4 regions of the Streptomyces sp. NPDC026673 genome follow, and region 1 is predicted to be linked to each of the others. Evidence: riboswitches for the same ligand, from Rfam matches in the RefSeq annotation. Region 1 holds a riboswitch; each other region holds the start of a gene.
The links. A riboswitch is a leader RNA that binds a small molecule or an ion and turns the genes downstream of it on or off. The one in region 1 is predicted to bind cobalamin.
Positions count from the first base shown of each region.

Region 2: it holds a riboswitch for cobalamin, as region 1 does, so the genes downstream of both, AB0F62_RS16110 (ribonucleoside-diphosphate reductase subunit alpha) here and AB0F62_RS39185 (prenyltransferase/squalene oxidase repeat-containing protein) in region 1, are expected to answer to the same signal.
Region 3: it holds a riboswitch for cobalamin, as region 1 does, so the genes downstream of both, AB0F62_RS12120 (cobalamin biosynthesis protein) here and AB0F62_RS39185 (prenyltransferase/squalene oxidase repeat-containing protein) in region 1, are expected to answer to the same signal.
Region 4: it holds a riboswitch for cobalamin, as region 1 does, so the genes downstream of both, AB0F62_RS27730 (prenyltransferase/squalene oxidase repeat-containing protein) here and AB0F62_RS39185 (prenyltransferase/squalene oxidase repeat-containing protein) in region 1, are expected to answer to the same signal.

Region 1 covers NZ_JBEZXR010000107.1:14,330-17,917, reverse strand. The annotation lists gene AB0F62_RS39190 (prenyltransferase/squalene oxidase repeat-containing protein) at 1-1,112, opposite strand, end outside; cobalamin riboswitch at 1,240-1,314, opposite strand; cobalamin riboswitch at 1,396-1,540, shown strand; gene AB0F62_RS39185 (prenyltransferase/squalene oxidase repeat-containing protein) at 1,724-3,588, shown strand, end outside.
Region 2 covers NZ_JBEZXR010000019.1:83,011-86,598, forward strand. The annotation lists gene AB0F62_RS16110 (ribonucleoside-diphosphate reductase subunit alpha) at 1-2,013, opposite strand, end outside; cobalamin riboswitch at 2,143-2,312, opposite strand; gene mctP (monocarboxylate uptake permease MctP) at 2,527-3,588, opposite strand, start outside.
Region 3 covers NZ_JBEZXR010000012.1:61,460-65,047, reverse strand. The annotation lists gene AB0F62_RS12125 (cobyric acid synthase) at 1-1,451, opposite strand, end outside; gene AB0F62_RS12120 (cobalamin biosynthesis protein) at 1,448-2,434, opposite strand; cobalamin riboswitch at 2,488-2,617, opposite strand; gene AB0F62_RS12115 (hypothetical protein) at 2,791-3,030, opposite strand; gene AB0F62_RS12110 (inorganic phosphate transporter) at 3,068-3,588, opposite strand, start outside.
Region 4 covers NZ_JBEZXR010000047.1:47,979-51,566, reverse strand. The annotation lists gene AB0F62_RS27735 (SCO2322 family protein) at 83-706, opposite strand; gene AB0F62_RS27730 (prenyltransferase/squalene oxidase repeat-containing protein) at 703-1,839, opposite strand; cobalamin riboswitch at 1,928-2,054, opposite strand; gene AB0F62_RS27725 (MBL fold metallo-hydrolase) at 2,333-3,337, opposite strand; gene AB0F62_RS27720 (aldehyde dehydrogenase) at 3,453-3,588, shown strand, end outside.

The sequences.
Region 1 (3,588 bases):
GCCAGCTTGCCGGCGGTGCCGGAGGTGAAGGAGGCCTGGCTCACCCACTGCGGCGCGCCGACCGTGGTGGGCACGGGCGGAGCCGCGGTGAAGCCGCCGCCCGCCACGGCGCGGAGGCCGTCGATCGACGCGTACGCCTGCGGGGACGTGTCGCTCGGGAGGTACTTGAATCCTCCCCCGGGGTTGAACTGCTGGGAGATGAGGAAGTCGACCGGGGTCTTGCCCATGGAGGTGAGGAAGTCGCCGGTCTGCGGGTTGATGCCGCAGGCGTTCAGGCCGGAGACGGCCCAGCCGTTGGAGTCGGTGTTGACGCCGAACATGGCGTTGAAGGCGCCGCTGTTCGCGACGAGCTTGCTCTTGAGGAACGCCTTGGCCTGCACGATGTCGGTGTCGGTGGCGGGCACCCCGGAGACGCACAGGGCGGCCATGGCCGCGCCGGTCATGTCGATGTCGCTGGTCGCGGCGAGCTGGCTGGGGTTGCCCTCGGCCTTGCTGTAGTTCCAGCCGCCGTCGTTGTGCTGGTTGGCACGGATGCGGGTGACGATCGCGTCCCGCAGGGCCTGGGGTATGCGCGCCGCGCCGGACGGGGTCTTGGCTCCACCCAGTGCCAGCGCCGCGAAGACGGTGCCGTTGAAGTTGGCCGACGGGCCGAAGTAGCCGGCCTCCGCGGTCTGCCAGTAGCCGTAGATGTCGGCGATCAGGTTGCGCGAGGCGCTGACGCGGGCCGGGTCGATCCCTGCTGCGTAGGCGTTGAGCGTCGCCCGCTCGTAGTCGGTCACGACCGGGGAGGCGGAGGGCCAGGTCGTCGTGGAGAGCAGGGTCCGGTAGACGGTTCTGGCGTTCTTGCTGGTGTCGCCGCCCGGGGTGACGTCGACGGCGGCGGTGCCGGCCGCCGCGAAGGCACTGAAAGCCCACTCGTTGGACAGGCCCGAGCCGGCGTACGAACCGTCGGCGGCCTGCAGGGTCTTGAGGTAGGCGACGCCGTTCGCCTTCGAGGTGGCGATCTGCGCCGGGGTGGACGTCGCCAGCGCCGGCTGCGCGGTGAGGACGAACGCCCCCAGCGCGGCGGCCGCGGTGAGCGCCGGGCGGCGGAAGGACGTGGCAAGGGACATGGCCTGCTCCTGGGGTGAGGGACGCCGGCCGTCCCCGGTGCCGGGCCCTCGCGACGCGAGGTGGGAGCAGCGGGCGTGGCCGCCGTCCGGGACGCGTGGATCGGCTTCCGAGGGTGCATCACCGCCTGGGCATTCGGGCTCGGAACGGCCCCCGCCGTCCCACACCGCTGCGCGTCAGCCCCGGATTCGCACCGGATTCCCCCACACGGCAGCGCAGGACGCTACCCGACACCGGTCGCACCCGCCACCCCTGCCCAAGTAGGGGCTCAGTAGGCGCCCTTGACGCTGGATTCACTGACGTGCTGCAATCCGGCTGATACGCAATGTTGTTCCAGGGGAAGCCGGTCGAAGTCCGGCGCTGACCCGCAACCGTAGGCCCGGCACCGTCCGGGCGAGCCGGAATGCCTGGAGCGTGTTCTTCAGCGACAGACGCCGTCGTGGACTGCGGCGTGGTTCGACCGGTCTTTCCCGGCAGCGGCCTGCCCGCGCGGTGGAGGCCCCTCAACCACACCCGTTCCGTGCCGGGACGATGACGAGGGGCCGTGGTGGGGACCGACAGTCGAAGAGACGGACGGGCGGGGGCGCGGTGGACACGGCGTCTGCCGGCCTTGATGGCCACCCTGTTCCTGCTGGTGGGCGCCGGGGTGACGTTTCTCACCGTCCCATCGGCGGCGGCCGGTCCGGTGGGCGAGTGCACCGCCACGAAGGGAGCCGTCGTCGCCGTCGACTTCGGACCGTTCGGCGGCACAGTGGAGCGCGGCTGCGACCTCACCCCCACAACCGGCTACGAACTGCTTCACGAGGGAGGGTTCACCACCGCGGGCACCGAGCACGACGGGCCGGCCTTCATCTGCCGCATCGGCCGCGACTCGTTCAACTCGGGGACGCAGTACCCGACACCGGACAAGGAAGCCTGTCTCCTGACTCCTCCGGCCACCGCGTACTGGTCGTACTGGGTCGCCTCGCCCGGCCAGGACGACTGGAGCTACAGCCAGTTCGGCGCCATGACCCGCGAGCTTCACGACGGCGACGTCGACGCCTGGGTCTACGGCGGCACCGACATCGGCGGCACCACCGGCAAGCCCTCCTTCAGCCCCGACGACGTCCGCGCGGGCGGCGGAGGCGGGCCGACGGACCCGACCGGCGAGCCCACCGGTGAGCCCGGCGACGTCGACCTCGACGCGGCCGCGACGTGGCTGAGAGGCAAGCTGACCGACGGCGAGCGCATCGTCGACGACGGCGCCGAGACCCCCAACTTCCTTCTGACGACCGAAACGGCGTACGCACTGGCCGCCGCCGACGTCAGGAGCGAGACCGTCGACAAGATCACGGCGTTCCTCACCGCCCACACCGACGACTACGCCTACGCGGCCGGCAAAGACGAGGCCCCCGACGCCACCGCCGCGGCGCGTCTGGCGCTCCTGGCCGAGATCACCGGCGGCGACCCGGCGGACTTCGGCGGCCACGACCTGACCGGCGACCTCGAAGACAACGTCTGCGCGGCCGGTCCCGAGTCCGGCGAGCCCACCCCCGGCTGCACCGCCAAGGGCGACTTCCGGAACGCCACCTACACCGACGGCCAGGCCCTGTCGGCGCTGGCCCTGCTGCGCGCGGGCGTCACTCCCCCGGCCGGCACGGTGGACCGGCTGACCCAGGTCCAGTGCCGGGACGGCGGCGTCACCAGCATCCTCATCCGGCCCGGTGAGTTCTGCGACGGCGACCCGGCCACCACCGGACTCGTCGCCCTGGTCCTGAACAAGGCCGGCGGCCACGAGGACGCCGTCGCCAAGGCCCGCGCCTACCTGAAGAAGGCCCAGCGCGGGGACGGCTCGTTCCCGGGCTACACCGGCGCCACCACGGGCAGCATCGCCGCGACCGCCTGGGCCTCGCAGGCCCTGCGTTCCCTCGGCGACACCGGCCGTGCCGACACGGCGGTCGCGTGGCTGTCCCGGCAGCAACTCGGCGACGGCGGCTTCGGCTTCGAGGAGGGCGCCACCGACGCGTCCCTTTATCCGACGCCGCCCGCGGTCGCCGCCGGGGCCCGTACGAGCCTCGTCGACCTCACCGCGAAGAGCGACGAGCCGACGGACCCGCCCACCTCGCCCACGCCGACCGGCGGCCCCGGCACCCCCGCCGGGGACGGACCCGACCTGAAGAAGGGCGTCGCCTACCTCACCAGCGACGGGAACCTGAAGCAGGGCCACTACTACACCGCGGGACCCGGCTCCGAACGCGCCGACTTCGGCCTGACCATCGACGGCGCCTACGCGCTGGCCGCCACCGGCCTGGACAACGCCGCGCTGCGCGGCATCGTCGACTTCCTCGACAAGGGCGGCAAGGACGGCGAGGGCCGCACCCTCCAGGACTGGACCGGCGCCGGAACCCCGTACGCGGGCGGCGGATCGATCGGCAAGGCCGCGCTCCTGGCCGAGTCCGTCGGCCGGGACCCGCGCGACTTCGGCGGCGAGGACCTCAT
Region 2 (3,588 bases), on a different contig from region 1:
CAGCGCGTCACGGGTCTGCGTGTCCCAGACGCCGAGCTTCTTCAGGTCGGCCACGAGGTAGGAGTTGACCTGCAGGAACTCACCGCTCAGCGTCTCGCGCTTGAAGAGGTTGGAGACCTGCGGCTCGATGCACTCGTACACGCCCGCGATCGAGGCGATCGTGGCGGTCGGGGCGATCGCCAGCAGCAGCGAGTTGCGCATGCCGGTGGCGGCGACGCGGGCACGCAGCGCCTCCCAGCGCTCGGGCCAGTTCTCCTCGGTGTCGTAGTGGTCCGGGTGCAGCACGCCGCGGGCGGCGCGGGTCTGCGACCAGGCCGGGTGCGGGCCGTGGCGCTCGGCGAGGTCGCAGGAGGCCTCGTACGCGGCGAGCATGATGCGCTCGGCGATCTTCGTGGAGAGCGCCTTGGCCTCGGCGGAGTCGAAGGGCAGCCGGAGCTTGAAGAAGACGTCCTGCAGGCCCATCGCGCCCAGGCCGACCGGGCGCCAGCGCTCGTTGGAGGCGGCGGCCTGGGAGGTGGGGTAGAAGTTGATGTCCACGACGCGGTCGAGGAAGGTGACGGCGGTGCGGACGGTGGCGTCCAGCCGCTCCCAGTCGATGGCTTGCTCCCCGACGCCGCCGTCCTCGACGACGAACGCGCCCAGGTTGACCGAGCCGAGGTTGCAGACCGCGGTCTCGCCGTCGTCGGTGACCTCCAGGATCTCCGTGCAGAGGTTGGAGGAGTGGATGACGCGGCCGGGCTCGGCGGTCTGGTTGGCGGTGCGGTTGGAGGCGTCCTTGAAGGTCATCCAGCCGTTGCCGGTCTGCGCCAGGGTGCGCATCATGCGGCCGTACAGCTCGCGCGCCGGAATGGTCCTGCGGGCCAGCCCCGATGCCTCGGCCTTGCGGTAGGCGGCGTCGAACTCCTCGCCCCACAGGTCGACCAGCTCGGGCACGTCGGCGGGGGAGAAGAGCGACCACGGGGCATCGGCGTCGACGCGGCGCATGAACTCGTCCGGGATCCAGTGGGCCAGGTTGAGGTTGTGGGTGCGGCGCGCCTCCTCACCGGTGTTGTCGCGCAGCTCCAGGAACTCCTCGATGTCCGCGTGCCAGGTCTCCAGGTAGACGCAGGCCGCGCCCTTGCGGCGGCCGCCCTGGTTGACGGCGGCGACGGAGGCGTCGAGGGTGCGCAGGAACGGGACGATGCCGTTGGAGTGGCCGTTGGTGCCGCGGATCAGCGAACCGCGGGAGCGGATCCGGGAGTAGGACAGGCCGATGCCGCCGGCGTGCTTCGACAGCCGCGCCACCTGGTGGTAGCGGTCGTAGATGGAGTCCAGCTCGTCCAGCGGGGAGTCCAGCAGGTAGCAGGAGGACATCTGCGGGTGCCGGGTGCCGGAGTTGAAGAGTGTGGGTGAACTGGGCAGGTAGTCCAGCCGGCTCATCAGGCCGTAGAGCGCCTCGACCTCGTCCACGGAGCGGACGGAGTGGTCCTCGGCCAGGCCGCCGGCCACACGGAGCATGAAGTGCTGCGGGGTCTCGATGACCTGGCGGGTGATCGGGTGGCGCAGCAGGTAGCGGCTGTGCAGGGTGCGCAGGCCGAAGTAGCCGAAGCGGTCGTCGGCGCCGCCGGCGAGCGCCCCGTCGACGAGCGCGTCCAGACGCGCGGCGTGCTCGGCCACGAACGCGGCGGTGCCGTCGGCGATCAGGCCCTCGCGGTGGCCCACCGCGATCGACGCGGAGAACGAGACCGCGCCCTGGCCGGCCGCCTCGTCGGCGATGGCGAGGGTGAGCAGACGGGCGGCGAGCCGCGAGTACTGCGGGTCCTCCGCGATCAGCCCGGCGGCGGCCTCGGTGGCCAGCGCCCGCAGTTCCGCCTCGTCCGCCGCCGCGCTGCGGCCCCGCAGGGCGGCGGCGGCGACCCGGCCGGGGTCGGTGTCGGGGAGGTCTGCGGTCAGTTCCGTCAGAACGCGCAGCAGCTCGGCTCCGGTTGAGGCGGGTTCCGATGCGGTGGCGGGTGCGGCGGGCGCGATGGTCACGTGTGCTCTCTCCCTCGTACGGCGGCGACGCGGAGGAGCGACGGTGCGCACGCAGGGCAGGGCAGGGCATGCCGCGGCGCGTCCGCCGGCCCAACCCGCGAGGCCCGGACACTTCACCGTCCGGGCGGCGTGCCGGACGGTGCCGTCGGCAGGTACTCGGACTCGCGGGCATGCCTCAAGGCATCCGCACACCGTTGCGGGGCAGTCCCGGATTCCCACCGGCTTCCCCTGCGGCGACAGCGGAGTTGAGCATACATCTAGTGGCGCCCGTCCGTGACGCCACCAGATGTTGTGTCGATGCGGTTACAGAGCGACGGGTTCGGGCGTGCCGGTCGCGGCCGCGCCGGCTTCGGCGACGCGGCGACCGCGCGCCACCGGCTCACCCGCGGGGCGGACACCAGCCCGCAGCCGTACCGCCGTACCCTCCGCCGCCCGGAGCCGGCCCGTACGGCACGACGACGGGCCGCCGCCCCGTCCCAGGGCGGCGGCCGTGATCCGTGGCCGGAGCGGCGGTCAGTGACCGGCGCCCACCGGCAGGTCCTTCCGGACGCCCGGGTCGTCGGCGTCCGCGGTGAAGTCGCCCTCGGCGGTCTCGTCCACGCCCTCGGGGGCCTTGAGGGCCTTGAGGACGAAGGTGAGGACGACGGTGACCACCACGTTGAGCACGAAGGCGGTCAGGCCGATGTAGCCGATCTGCCCGATCACCGGGATGGTGTCGGAGGAGCCGCCGAAGTGCTTCTGTGCCGGGCTCGCGACGCCGTACGCCACCCAGGTGCCGTAGATCATGCCGACCGCCCAGCCGGCCAGCAGTGCCCAGCGGTGGAACCAGCGCGTGAACAGGCCGCCGACCAGGGCGGGGAACGTCTGCAGGATCCAGATGCCGCCGAGCAGCTGGAAGTTGATCGCGACCGTCTTGTCCATGGTGAGGACGAAGACCAGGGCGCCGACCTTGACCAGCAGCGAGACCACCTTGGAGACCTGGGTCTCCTGTGCGGGGGTGGCGTCCGGCTTGAGGAAGTCCTTGTAGATGTTGCGGGTGAAGAGGTTCGCCGCGGCGATCGACATGATCGCGGCCGGCACCAGCGCACCGATGCCGATCGCGGCGAAGGCCACGCCCGCGAACCAGGACGGGAACATGTTCTCGAACAGCTGCGGGATCGCCAGCTGGCCGTTGTAACCCTTGACCCCGGCCCCGACGCCGCTGGCCAGCGCCATGAAGCCGAGCATCGCCAGCAGGCCCAGCATCAGCGAGTACAGCGGCAGCACGGTGGTGTTGCGGCGGATGACGTCACGGCTGCGGCTGGAGAGCACGGCGGTGATGGAGTGCGGGTACATGAACAGCGCCAGCGCCGAGCCCAGCGCCAGGGTGCCGTAGGCCCACTGGGCGGTGTCGCCCGGTGCCAGGGATCCGCGGGGCTTGCCCGTGGCCGGGTTGATCTGGGAGTAGGCGTCGCCGGCCTTGGCGAAGATGTCGTCGAAGCCGCCCAGCTTGATCGGGATGTAGATGATCGCCACCGCGATGACGATGTAGATCAGCGTGTCCTTGACGAACGCGATCAGCGCCGGCGCCCGCAG
Region 3 (3,588 bases), on a different contig from region 1:
AGCAGGGCGCCGGTGTCGGCGTGCTCCTCGATCAGATCGCCCAGCCGGTCCAGCTGCTCCTCGCGGAGCGCGCCGAAGGCGGTGCCGGGGGCGGGGACGAAGCGCCGCCCCGCGGCCTGCGCGACGCGGCGCAGGAAGGCACGGCGGAAACCGTCGCTCTCCAGCGAGCCGTGCCAGTGGGTGCCCCAGACCGCGCCGGTGCGGCAGCCGTCCAGGAAGGGCTCGTCGCCGCCGCGGACGTCGGCGACGCCGTGGTGGATCTCGTACCCCTCGACGGGCTCGCCGTACGCCTTCCCCGAAGGCCGGGCCAGGGTCTTCTCCACGGCGAAGCGGACCCGCACCGGCAGCAGGCCGAGCCCGGCGACCGTGCCCGCCCGCGACTCGACGTCGTCCTCGATCGTCTCGGCGAGCATCTGGAAGCCGCCGCAGATCCCCAGCACCGGGCGCCCCTCGGCGGCCCGGCGGACGAGGGCGTCGGCCAGGCCGCGCCGCCGCAGCCACTCCAGGGCCTTGACCGTGCCGCGCGTGCCGGGCAGGACGACGAGGTCGGCGTCGGCCAGTTCCTCGGGCCGGTCGACGAAGCGGACGACGACGCCCGGCTCGGCGGCGAGGGCGTCCACGTCGGTGAAGTTCGACATCAGCGGCACCGCCGCCACGGCGACCCGCAGGATGTCCTCGCCGTGCGGCGGCGCCGTGTCCGACTCGCGGACGGTGCCGCGCAGCGACATCCGCAGCCCGTCCTCCTCGTCGATGCCGAGGCCGTGCCGGAACGGCAGCACCCCGTAGAAGCGGCGCCCGGTCAGCCCGCTCAGCATCTCCAGACCGGGCTCCAGCAGGGACACGTCGCCGCGGAACTTGTTGACCAGGTAGCCGCAGACCAGCTCCTGGTCCTCGGGGCTCAGCAGTGCCGTCGTCCCGAAGAACGAGGCGAACACCCCGCCCCGGTCGATGTCGCCGACGACGATCACCGGGAGCCGGGCGGCCCGCGCCAGGCCCATGTTGACGATGTCGCCCTGCCGCAGGTTGATCTCGGCGGGGCTGCCCGCGCCCTCGCAGATCACCGCGTCGTACCGGCCGCGCAGCTCCTCCAGGCAGCCGGTGACGGTCTCCAGCAGCTCCGCGCGGCTCCCGTTGTGGTAGCCGCGCGCGCTCATCTCTCCCACCGGGCGCCCCATCAGGACCACCTGGCTGGTGCGGTCCCCGCCGGGCTTCAGCAGCACCGGGTTCATCAGCGCCGAGGGCTCCACACGCGCGGCCTGCGCCTGCATCGCCTGGGCGCGGCCGATCTCGGCGCCCTCGCGGGTCACATACGAGTTCAGCGACATGTTCTGCGCCTTGAACGGCGCCACGGACACGCCCTGCCGCGTCAGCCACCGGCAGATCCCCGCCGTGACGACGCTCTTGCCGGCGTCCGACGTCGTTCCGGCGACCAGCAGACCCCCGCCCCTCATGCGTTCCTCCTCCGGGCGACCGCGCCCCACGCCAGGCGCCCGCCCACCGCGACCGCCAGCGCCAGCGCGCCGACCCGCCGCGACAACCGCGCCGCCCGTTCGATGTCCCGTACCTCCACCGCCCGGTTCCCCGCCCCCAGCACGGGCCGGTGCTCCACCCGCCCGCCATAGGCAAGCGTCCCCCCCAGGCGCACGCCCAACGCCCCCGCGAACGAAGCCTCCACCGGCCCCGCGTTCGGGCTGGGATGCCGGGCCCCGTCGCCGCGCCAGGCCCGCCAGGCACCCCGGGGGTCGGGCCCGGCCAGCACCGCGAGCGCGGCGGTCAGCCGGGCACCGGGATAGCCGGCCACGTCGTCCAGCCGGGCCGCCGCCCAGCCGAACCGCCGGTGCCTCGGCGACTTGTGACCCACCATCGCGTCGAGGGTGTTCACCGCCCGGAAGCCCACCAGCCCGGGGACGCCGCCCAGCGCGCCCCACACGAGGGCGCCGACGACGGCGTCCGAGGTGTTCTCCGCGACGGACTCCACGACCGCCCGCGCCAACTCCGCCTCGTCCAGCGCCTGCGGGTCGCGCCCGCACAGATGGGGCAGCCTCGCGCGCGCCGCCGCGGTGTCCCCCGCGGACAGGGCGGCGCCGATCGTGCGCGCCTCCCGTACCAGCGAGGTCCCGCCGAGCACGGCCCAGGTCGCAGCCGCCGTCAGGACGACGGAGGCGGGGGCGGAGCGGCGCACCGCGCGCTGCAGACCGGCCGCGGCCGCCACCGCGCCGCCGGCGCACAGCGCCGTGTGGAGGGCGCCCCTGCCGCGGTGGTCGGCCCACAACGCGCGCTCGAGGCCGGCGGCGGCACTTCCGAACGCCGCCACGGGGTGGCCGCGACGCGGGTCGGCGAGGACGAGGTCGGCGAACCAGCCCAGGGCGGCACCGGTGGCGAACGCGCACGGCGCCGCGGCGCCGCTGTCGGGTGAACGGCCGGAGCCGCGCATCACAGGAGTCCTCACTCAGGGTCCGCGCCCTGGTTCGACGTGACCGGCGACGAGAGTCTCCTGGCTCCCGGATCGGCGGCACCCCCGGCCTTCCAGCCCCTCGTTCGGGCCGTGGCCATGGGCGGGGGTCCGCTCCCCGGTGACAGTGGCGGGACCGCGCCGGATTCGCACCGGACTTCCTCTCCTGCCGCCGTTTGGCGGTTCCGATACCACCACGCCCCGCTGCGGCCCGTCAACTCACCGCGACGGCCTGTGGAAAAGAAGAAACCCCAGCTCACGGCCGGAGAGCCGGGAGCTGAGGTCAACTTCACACGGTGCCGCGCGAGGTCGCGGGGCGTGGAGCCGGGGCCGGACCGTCAGGAGACGATCAGGAAGATCCCGTACGCCACGGCCGCCGCGCACAGCGCGAAGCACAGGTAGGCGCCGGAGCGGGCCAGGGCGGTCGGGCCGCCGGCGGAGGCGGTGCCCGCCTCGCCGGTGGCCGTGGCGCGCTTGGACAGGCCCACGATGCCGAGGGTGAACAGGCCGACGAGTCCGACGGTCACGGCGAGACTGACGCCGAAGACGGAGCCGAGGGCAGCCCAGTCGATGTGCATGGTGCTGGTTCCTTCCGGGGCCGGTGCGGCGCCGCCGTCAGGCGGAGGCCTTGGCGGGGTCGACGTCGGCGGCGGTGGCGGTCAGGCCCGCGGGCGGCGGGATCACTGCGGCGATGGCCGTGGTGATGACGCCCGGCTCCTCGGCGTCGTCGTGGCCGTCGTTGACGTTGGTGTGGTCGACGGGCTTGCGGCGGGAGGCGAGCCAGATCGCGGTGCACGCGGCGAGCGCCAGGACGGCGACCGTCGCGACGCCCCAGTCACCCTGGTCGGCCAGGAGCGCGGCGCCCGCGGCGACCAGGCCGGCGGCCGGCAGGGTCAGCCCCCACGCGACGAACATCCGGCCCGCGGTGCTCCAGCGGACGACACCGCCCTTGCGGCCGACGCCGGCACCCATGACGGCGCCGGAGCAGACCTGCGTGGTGGAGAGCGAGAAGCCGAGGTGCGAGGAGGCCAGGATGACGGTCGCGGCGCCGGTCTGGGCGGCGAAGCCCTGCGGCGGCTGGATGTCGGTGATGCCCTTGCCCATGGTGCGGATGATCCGCCAGCCACCGATGAAGG
Region 4 (3,588 bases), on a different contig from region 1:
GCCGAGCCGTTCCCGGTGCGCGGGCGCAGCCGCGGGAACAGGGCGAGGGCCCGCAGGGGGCGGGCCAGGGTCGCACCGGAGGTCATGGGCGGTCGTTCCGGCGGCGGCGGACCTGCCAGGCGGCGGCCGCGGCGACGGCCAGGACGGCGGCCGCGGCGCCGTACGTGCCGAGCGCCGGGCCGGAGGAGGGGGCGGGGGCGGGGGGCGCGGCGTCGTCGGCGACCTGCTCGCCGCAGCCCGTGGCGGGGTAGCCGGTGATGGCGCAGACGAGGCCCGCGGAGTTGTAGCGCAGCGGGGCCGCGACGGCGGCCAGGGCGTCGGCGGAGGTGGCGTCGGAGGGGACGCGGGCGCAGGCGGTGCGGGCGGCCGGGGCGTCGGCGGCGGTGCCGAAGTCGAGCAGCAGCGCGACGCGCTTGGTGCCGGGCCGGGCCGGGGTCCCGTCGCAGACGGCGGCGAAGCGGGCCGCTCCCCGGGGGCGGGCGGCCGAGTCGGCGTCGGGGCTGACGCCGAAGCGCCAGCCCTCGACGCTGCCGTCGGCGGGGCGGCTGAGGGCGGGGCCGGTCTGGGCGTACGTCCAGTCGCCGGTGGCCGTGTCACGCTGCCAGAACGACCAGTACCGGTAGCTGGCCGCCTGCGCGGGTGTCGCGACGAGGGCGGCCAGCAGGGCTGTCAGGAGTGCCGCCGCCGTGAGGGGCGGCCGCCTCACAGCCGGTGCTTCCGGCCGGCGAGCAGCACCCCGATGCCGATGCCGGCGACCAGGCAGGCGCCGACGATCCACCACACCGAACTGCCGCCCGAGGACTCGGGCTTCTGCTGCGCGACCGGGCCGAGGGCGCTGAGCCGCGTGATGTGGTCCCGCATGGGGTTGCCGGTGGCGTACGCGGCGAGGGCGAGCTGGGCGAGGGCGGTGGGGTTGTCCTTGGCCCAGGCGTCGGAGTTGGCGGCGAGCCATTTGTAGCCGCCCTTGGCGGCGTCGAGGTGCCCGCCGGCGGCGAGGGCGACGACGGCGTCGGCGGTGGTGCCGAAGTCGGGGTTCTTCTGGTCGGAGCCCGGGGTGACGGCGTCGAAGTGGCTGCCGCCCGCGGTGAGCTGACGGGCGAGCCAGGCGGCGCCCGCGTCGGAGGCTCCGCCGCCGCACTCGTCGCGCACCGGGGTGTCGCGGCCGGGGGCCTCGACCACGAAGCCCGCGCCTTCGGCGCCGCGCACGGCGTCCGCGGTGGCCTTGGCGTTGGCCGCGAGGGCCCCGGACTTGGGGTCGGGCTGGTAGGCGAAGGCGCCGCCGTCCTTCTTGCCGCAGGCCAGTTGGAGGGAGCGCAGCGCGTCGTAGGGCGACTGGCCGTCGGTGGTCACGGACTTGACGTCGGTCTTCGCGGCCTTGAGGCCGCCGATGACGACGGCCGTGGAGTCGGCGTCGGAGGCGCCGCCGGGGTTGTAGGACCAGCCGCCGTCGCGGTTCTGCACCTTGGCCAGCCAGTCGGCGGCGCGCTTGACGGCGAAGTCCTGCCCGTGGGCGGCGAGCGCCTGCACGGCGATGCCGGTGGCGTTGGTGTCCTCGGTCTTCGGGTCGCACGGCACCGTCGGGTCGGGACGGTAGGAGGCGAAGCCGCCGTCCGCGCACTGCTGCTTGGCGAGCCACTCCACCGCGTCCCCGGCCGGGTCCGTGTCGGCCGCGTGGAGTGCCAGCAGCGCGTACGACTGGCGCCAGACGCCGTCGTACGTGGGGTCGCCGTCCCCGTACAGCGCGGCGGGTGCCGCCGCGGGCGACGGCGAGGGCGACGCGGCTATGAGGAGCGTGCTGAAGGCGGCCAGGGCGGCCGCGGCGGTGCGGCGCAGGTGCATCGGGTGGTGCCTTTCGGGTGAGCGGTCGCGCAGACGGATGCGGGCGCGCGGTCACGGCACCGGGCTCCGGCTCCGTGTACCTCGACGGAAGAGCCGCTCCCGTCCGCGCGGGTGCTCCGGCTGGGCCCTCCCCGGACGGGGACGGCTCACGGTTGCGGGTCAGCGCCGGATTCGCACCGGCTTCCCCCACTCGGACGTGATTGGACTTGGTGTGTCGACCACACCTTAGCCGGGACCGCGCGCCGTGCCGTGCCCGGCCGTGTGCGGTCTGGCTCACACCGGCGGCTCCACGGCCACCTGCGAGGCCGTGCGGACAGGCGGGGTGGCGGTCGTGTGCCGACGGCTCTCGCCCGGCGGCGTTGTCGTCGGTCGCCGCGGTCCCCCGCGGCCCTTCGGGCCCGGGAGGTGTCCCCACCGCCGCGTCTCCCTTCTCCGCCTCGCCGGGCTCGGCGTTCGACCCGCTCCTTGCTCCACCCCGCCTGTCCGCGCGGGCTCACACCGCGGTGTAGGCGACCGGGTCCGATCCCGGGACGGGCTCGGCGTGCCCGAGCTTGACCAGGCGGCGCAGGTGCGCCTCGGCCTCGGCGACGGCGATGTTCCGGGAGGGGAAGGGGATCTGCTCCCAGGGGCGGTTCCACTGCATGGCCTCGGCCAGCTGCCACGGGGTGCGCGGGGCCTCGGCGATCAGGGCGCGGAGCGATGCGAGGCGGTCGGCGTGGTGGTCCAGCAGCTCGCGCACGCGGGCGCCGGCGTCGGTGAAGGGGTGCTTGTGGGCGGGCAGCACCTCGGCGGGGTCGAGCCGGGCGACGCGTTCCAGGGAGTCGAGGTAGTCGCCCAGGGGGTCGCCGACGGTCGCGTCGTCGGGGTCCTCGTACAGGCCGATGTGGGGTGAGATCCCGGGCAGCAGGTGGTCGCCGGAGAAGAGGCGGCGTCCGTCCTCCTCGAAGAGGCAGACGTGGCCGGGGGTGTGGCCCGGGGTCCAGATCGCGCGGATGGCGCGCCCGGCCAGCGGCACCCGCTCGCCGGGGACGATCTCGCGGTCGGGGAGGGCGGGCCGCAGGCCCGGTACGGGCCGGGCGCGGCGCTCGGCGCGCACCGCCCGCAGCGGGGCGAGGTGTTCCTCGGGGGCGCCGGCGGCGGCGAGTTTCGCGGCGAGGTAGTCCAGCCAGAGCCCCGGTTCCGCGCGGCGGGCCCGGCGGACGATCGCGGTGTCGGCGGCGTGCATGGCGATCCAGGCGCCGGAGGCCTCGCGGACCCGGCCGGACAGGCCGTGGTGGTCGGGGTGGTGGTGGGTGATGAGGACGCCGTGGATGTCGGTCGGGGAGGTGCCGAGCGCGGTGAGACCGTCGGCGAGGGCGTCGTAGGAGGCCGGGTCGTCCCAGCCGGTGTCGACCAGGACGGGGCCGCGGTCGGTGTCGACGACGTAGACCAGGGTGTGGCCCAGGGGGTTGTCGGGGATCGGGACCGGGATGCTCCAGATGCCGTCGCCGTGCTCCATGAGGTCCCCTCTCCGCAGCGTCGCATGCATTGCCCACCATAACTAGAACTGGTATCAGTTCTGAAGCAGAGTCACTTTCTGACGAGGCATCAGCCAGAGGCGGGACGGGACAGGCATGGACGGGAACGGGATCGTCGAACACGGACAGCTCTTCATCGGCGGGGAGTTGGTGGACCCGCTCGGCACCGCCACGATCGAGGTCGTCTCCCCCCACACCGAGCAGGTCTTCGCGCGGGTGCCGCACGCCTCCC